DNA from 2 places in the Mesorhizobium sp. M8A.F.Ca.ET.057.01.1.1 genome. Region 2 is predicted to be linked to the other one. Evidence: predicted binding sites of a transcription regulator. Region 2 holds the regulator's gene; the other holds the start of a gene.
What was found. Region 2 encodes PhoB, which activates phosphate uptake and scavenging genes when phosphate is short. Its sites were predicted from a motif close to TGTCATNNANCTGTCAT; they were not measured.

Region 1: a site for PhoB is predicted at 1,487-1,503, ahead of EJ077_RS06980 (acid phosphatase). Genes of this name have one in related genera too.

What each region holds. Positions count from the first base shown of each region.
Region 1 covers NZ_CP034454.1:1,561,578-1,564,988, reverse strand. The annotation lists gene EJ077_RS06985 (adenine phosphoribosyltransferase) at 1-517, opposite strand, end outside; gene EJ077_RS06980 (acid phosphatase) at 747-1,442, opposite strand; gene EJ077_RS06975 (cytochrome c1) at 1,592-2,464, opposite strand; gene EJ077_RS06970 (cytochrome b) at 2,492-3,411, opposite strand, start outside.
Region 2 covers NZ_CP034454.1:772,097-775,507, reverse strand. The annotation lists gene EJ077_RS03555 (ROK family protein) at 1-822, shown strand, start outside; gene phoB (phosphate regulon transcriptional regulator PhoB) at 1,066-1,755, opposite strand; gene phoU (phosphate signaling complex protein PhoU) at 1,774-2,481, opposite strand; gene pstB (phosphate ABC transporter ATP-binding protein PstB) at 2,507-3,310, opposite strand; gene pstA (phosphate ABC transporter permease PstA) at 3,307-3,411, opposite strand, start outside.

The sequences.
Region 1 (3,411 bases), 790 kb from region 2:
TCACCGGCACGCCGAGCGCTTCGAGCTTGGCGCGTCCGCCCAGATCCGGCAGGTCGATGACGAAGCAGGCGGCGAGGATGTCGGCGCCGATCTGGCGCAGCAGCTTGACCGCCGCTTCCGCCGTGCCGCCGGTGGCGATCAGGTCGTCGACCAGGATGACCTTCTCGCCGGGCGCGACGCCGTCCTTGTGCATCTCCATCTCATCCAGCCCATATTCCAGGCTGTAGGCGACGCGCACGGTCTCGTAAGGCAGCTTGCCCTTCTTGCGGATCGGCACGAAGCCGGCCGAGAGCTGATGGGCGACGGCGCCGCCAAGGATGAAGCCGCGCGCCTCGATGCCGGCGATCTTGTCGATCTTCTGCCCGGCATAGGGATGCACCAGTTCGTCGATGGCGCGGCGGAAGGCGCGTGCGTTTCCGAGCAGCGTGGTGATGTCGCGAAACAGGATGCCGGGCCGGGGATAGTCCGGGATGGTTCGGATCGACGCCAGCAGCGTGTCTTCGAGAGAGGATTTCATGAAGCGGCTCCGGGTGATCCAGCTGACAGAAGCGAAACGGCGCGGGGCCGATCGTAACCCGGCGCGGCCGACAACGGCTAGCGCGATGTGACGGTCGAGACAAGCACATCCGGCAAAGGATGTGGCAGCAAACGCGAGGCGATTTCCTTGCCGTGGGTGCAGGCCGTGGCCGACACGAAAAAGGGGCGCCCGAAGGCGCCCCGCTCGGAAAAATGGCTACCGGCCGGTCCTACATGCCGAGATCGGAACGAAGCTCCGCCCTGGCCACTTCGTACTCGGCCTTGAAATCCTCGCGGTTGAGCAGGACCGCGGCAATGACGCTGCCGGAAATCTTGCCCATCTCGACGTCGGACGGATAATGGATGCCGCCGACGATGCGGTTGTGGGCGAACTCGGCCGCGCGCGCCATGATCTGCGCCCGCTTTTCCGGAACCATGTCGGACAGGATGATGCCCATCATCGTGCCGACGGTCGCATGGCCGGACGGCCAGGAACCGGAGCTCGACAGCTTGACCACCGGCTTGACGAGATCGCTGAGCTGGTGCGGACGCGGGCGCTTCCAGACGTCCTTGGCCGGATCGACGACGGCGCCTTCGGTCTCCACCACGCGATCGAAGAAGGCGCTGAATTTCGGCAGCTTGTCCTTGTTGAAATTCGGCCCCATGACATCGGCGAAACGCCAGACGTTTTCCTCGGCATCGGCGATGGCGCGGGCTTCCATCTCGGGCGTGCGCGTGACTTGCATGGTCAGCACCTCGCCCAACTCGGCCTTTGTCTCTGCCGAATCATTGGCCGGCGGCGGCGGCAGGATCATCGTCAGGTCGACATCCTTGTTGGTGATGAAGGGTTTTGCGTCTTCGGCGCGGGCCGCGGAACCAACGACGAGCAGCAGCAGGCCTGCCGCAAGCGATGCGTATCTTTTCATGGGCGTGATCCTTTGATGAGAGCACCGCAGGATCGCGATGTGCGATGACGGCCATGTGACACCGCCGACGCGTGGCCTGAGCTATCCACCCAAAAAGCAAAAAAGGGCACCTCGCGGCGCCCTCTTTGAATTCCAGACTATGGCATCGCTTAGTGAGCGACGCCTTCCCACACCTTGCGCTTGGTCAAGTAGACCAGGGCGCCGAACAGAAGCAGGAACACCAGCACGCGGAAGCCGGTCTTCTTGCGGTCCTCCATGTGCGGCTCGGCCGCCCATGCCAGGAAGGTCGACACGTCGCGAGCATACTGGTCGACGGTCTGCGGCGCTCCGTCGTCATAGGTCACCTGGCCGTCGGAGAGCGGCTTGGGCATCTTCAGCGACACGCCCGACATGAAGTACGGATTGTAGTGGGTGCCTTCCGGGATGACCATGCCGGCGGGCGGCGTCTGGTCGTAGCCGGTCAGCAGCGAATGGATGTAGTCGGGACCACCGGCATCATACTGGGTGAAGATGTCGAAGACGAACTGCGGGAAGCCGCGCTCGACGCCGCGCGCCTTGGCCAGCAGCGACATGTCGGGCGGCGCGGCGCCGCCGTTGGAGGCAGCGGCGGCCTCCTCATTGGCGAAAGGCGCCGGGAAATGGTCCGACGGCTTGCCGGGGCGGTCGAACATGTCGCCGGCATCGTTGGGGCCGTCATGGATGGTGTATTCGGCTGCAAACGTCTTGATCTGGGCATCGCTGTAGCCAAGGTCCGACAACGTGCGGAACGCCACCAGGTTCATCGAATGGCAGGCCGAGCAGACTTCCTTGTAGACTTTAAGGCCGCGCTGCAGCTGCGCCTTGTCATAGGTGCCGAACGGGCCGGTGAAGCTCCAGCTCATTTCCTTCGGCTCGTTGATCGGGAAATGCGTGGGTGCCGCCGCGTTGTGCGCTTCTTCTGCCGCGAACGCCCAAGTGCCTGCAACCCCAGTGCCGGCGGCCACAAGGCCGACCAGCGCCAGCGAGGTGAGAATCTTCTTCATGCCAAATCCCCTTAGATTCTCTACCGCTCAGCCCTTGGTCTCAGGTGCTGCCGTCGCGCCCGCCGGATGTCCGCTGCCACCCTTGTTCTTTTCGAGCACCGCCTCGGTGATCGAGTTCGGCAGCCTGCGCGGTGTCTCGATCAAGCCGAGCACGGGCAGGGCGACCAGGAAGAAGGCGAAGTAGAACAGCGTCGCCATCTGCGCCATGAACACATAGCTGCCTTCCGCCGGCTGCGAGCCCAGCCAGCCCAGCAGGATGGCATCGGCCACGAACAGCCAGAAGAACAGCTTGTACCAGGGCCGGTAGACCGCCGAGCGCACCTTGGAAGTGTCGAGCCACGGCACCAGGAACAGCATGACGATGGCGCCGAACATGCACAGCACGCCGCCGAGCTTGGAATTGATCGGCCCGATATTGAAGGTGATGGCGCGCAGGATCGCGTAGAACGGCAGGAAGTACCATTCCGGAACGATATGGGCTGGCGTCTTCAGCGGGTTGGCGACGATGTAGTTGTCGGCGTGGCCGAGATAGTTCGGCAGGAAGAAGACGAAATAGGCGAAGATGAACAGGAACACGATCATGCCGAACGCGTCTTTGATGGTCGCGTAGGGGGTGAAGGCGACGGTGTCGGTCTTCGACTTGACCTCGATGCCGGTCGGGTTCGACTGGCCGACGACATGCAGCGCCCAGACGTGCAGCACGACGACGCCGGCGATCATGAACGGCAGCAGGTAATGCAGCGCGAAGAAGCGGTTGAGCGTCGGATTGTCGACGGCGAAGCCGCCGAGCAGCAGTTGCTGGATCCAGTCGCCGACCAGTGGAATGGCGCTGAAGAAGCCGGTGATGACGGTGGCGCCCCAGAAGCTCATCTGCCCCCATGGCAGCACATAGCCCATGAAGCCGGTCGCCATCATCAGGAGGTAGATGATGCAGCCCAGGATCCACA
Region 2 (3,411 bases):
CTCGATGTCCGCAGTGTTGCCCGCATCGCGCTGGCGATCCAGGGCATCACCGACACCAAGGCGCGTGCCATGCTGTGGTCGCCGATCACGCCACAGACAGACATTGCCTTCGCCGACATACTCGAAGCCGAATTCGGCATCCCCGCCACGATGGAGAACGACTGCAACATGATGGCGGTGGCGCTGCGCTGGCGCGACCCCCAACGGTACCGCGACGACTTCATCGCCATCCTGCTCTCGCACGGCATTGGCATGGGCCTGGTGCTGAAGGGCGAGCTGTTCACCGGCACGCATTCATCGGGCGGCGAATTCGGCCACATGATCCATCGCCCGGGCGGCGCGCTCTGCCGCTGCGGGCGGCGCGGCTGCGTCGAGGCCTATGCCGGCAACTATGCCATCTGGCGTAATGCCAGGCAGCTTGGCGAGGACGCCGAACCGGTCGCCGATGTCAGCGACGCGCAGATGCGGACACTCGCCGCTACGGCAAGGGAGAAAGACGGACCGGAGCGCGAAGCCTATCGCAAGGCCGGCGAGGCGCTGGGCTATGGGCTGGGCAGTCTGTTTGCGCTGATCGACCCGGCGCCGGTCGCCATGGTCGGCGTCAGTGCCGCCGCCTTCGACCTGATCGAGCCGGCCTTGCGCGAGGCCATCGCCCAGACCGCCGGCGGCCAGCATTCGGAATCGATTTCCTTCGACACCGAGCCGAACGAACTGCCGCTCATCCGCGAAGGCTGCGCCATGCGCGCCTTGAGCTTCGTCGACCAGGAGATTTTCGCGCCGGGCGTGCAGGCGAGAGGCGGTGCTGGGAAGAGCATCGCCTGAGCTAACGCTCCGGTGAATCACCACCAATGCTGGAGGTTGGCCGAGCACCCTCAAGGTCGTCATCCCTGGGCGGAGCAGCCGCGAAGCGGCGTCGAGGAGACCCTGGGATCCATGCCGGGACCTCGATCGTAGAGTGCAACGGTGCAGAATTCCGCACTGCGGCGACGCGTCGAGGTCCCGGGATGGATCCTCGGGTCTGCGCCGCCCGTGGATGACGAAGTCAGGGGCGTAGCCGCCCTCGACCTAGTCTTCCCTGATCGCGTATCCAGCCCCGCGGATGGTGCGGATGACGTCGGGCATGCGGCCATTGTTGACCGCCTTGCGCAGCCGGCCGACATGCACGTCCACCGTGCGCTCGTCGATATAGATCGTCTCGCCCCAGACATTGTCGAGCAACTGGCTGCGCGAGAACACCCGGCCGGGATGGCGCATCATGAATTCCAGCAGCCGGAACTCGGTCGGCCCGAGCCGGATTTCGCTCTTCTTGCGATAGACCCGGTGCGATTCACGGTCGAGCACGATGTCGCCGACCTTGAGCACGCTGGACAGCACTTCCGGCTTGGCGCGGCGCAGCAACGCCTTGACCCGGGCCATGAATTCCGGCGTCGAGAACGGCTTGACCAGATAATCGTCGGCGCCGGTCGAGAGGCCGCGCACGCGGTCGCTCTCCTCGCCGCGCGCCGTCAGCATGATGATCGGCAGCCTCTCGGTCTCGGGCCGCATTCGCAGGCGCCGACAGAGTTCAATGCCGGAAACAGCCGGCACCATCCAGTCGAGCACCAGGAGGTCGGGCACGTTCTCCTGGAGGCGGATCTCGGCTTCGTCGCCGCGCGGCACCACCTCGACCTGGTAGCCTTCCGATTCCAGATTGTAGCGGAGGAGCACGCCGAGCGGCTCCTCGTCCTCCACCACCATGATGCGTGGCGCGATCATTGGCAGATCATCCTATCGTCAAGCCGCCGGCGCCGACATCGCCGTCTCGTCCTGCTTCGGACGGTTGGCGGGCAGTTGCGTTCCGGTCAGCACATAATACGCATTCTCGGCGATGTTGGTCACATGGTCGCCGATGCGTTCGAGATTCTTGGCGCAGAACAAGAGATGCGTGCAAGCCGTGATGTTGCGCGGATCCTCCATCATGTAGGTCAGCAGTTCGCGGAACACCGAGGTATATTTGACGTCGATGCGTTCGTCGTCATTCCTGAGCTTGGCGAGGGCGGCGGCATCGCCGGCCGCATATTCCTCGACCACGCCCTGCACCTGGATCAGCACCAGCTGCGCCATGGAGTCGATCGAGTGCGACAAGTCGCGCGGCGTGGCGGCGAGGCCGACGGAACCGACACGCTTGGCGATGTTCTTGGCAAGGTCGCCGATGCGCTCGAGGTCGCCCGCCATGCGGATCGAGCCGACGACATGACGCAGATCGTCGGCCATCGGCTGGCGCTTGGCGATCAGGGTGATGGCGCGGTCGTCGAGTTCGCGCTGGCGCGCATCCATGATGGCGTCGTCGGAGACGACGCGCTGTGCCAGCGCGTTGTCGGAATTCAGCAGAGCCTTGGTGGCACCGCCGACCATCGTGCCGGCGAGATCGCCCATGTCGCTGATAAGCCTGCTGATCTGTCCGAGATCCTCATCGAAGGCTGCGACTGTGTGTTCGGCCATGATCCTGGTCCTCGTATGCGTGATATCAGCCGAAGCGGCCGGTGATGTAGTCCTGCGTGCGCTTCTCGCGAGGCGACGTGAAGATCTTCTCGGTCTTGTCGAATTCGACCAGTTCGCCCAGATACATGAAAGCCGTCTGGCGCGACACGCGCGCCGCCTGCTGCATGTTGTGGGTGACGATGACGATCGTGTAGTCGGCCTGCAGCTCGTCGATCAGTTCCTCGATCTTGGCGGTCGACAGCGGATCGAGCGCCGAGGCCGGTTCGTCGAGCAGGATGACTTCCGGCTTCACCGCCACGGTGCGTGCGATGCAAAGACGCTGCTGCTGGCCGCCCGACAGGCTGAGGCCGCTGGCGTTGAGCTTGTCCTTGACCTCGGTCCACAATGCCGCGCGCTTCAGCGCCTGTTCGACACGGCCGTCCATCTCGGACTTGCTGATCTTCTCGTAGAGACGGACGCCGAAAGCGATGTTCTCGTAGATCGACATCGGGAACGGCGTCGGCTTCTGGAACACCATGCCGATCTTGGTGCGCAGGAGGTTGAGATCCTGCGAGCGGTCGAGGATGTTCTGGCCGTCGAGCAGCACCTGGCCGTCGGCGCTCTGCTTCGGGTAGAGCTCGTAGATGCGGTTGAAGACGCGCAGCAACGTCGACTTCCCGCAGCCCGACGGGCCGATGAAGGCGGTAACGCTGCGCTCGGGCAGCGACAGGCTGATATCCTTCAACGCCTTCGACTGGCCGTAGTAGAAGTTGAGGTTCTTGACCTCGATCTTGGCCTTATCCACGGCCACTTCGGGCGTGTTCAACTCGGTGGACAACATCGGTTTCATCTGTCCTCTCTGCGTCCGGTAAGGCTGCGGGCGAAAATGCTCAGGCCGAGAACCGTCAGGGTGATTATGAGTGCGCCGGTCCATGCCAGTTGCTGCCATTC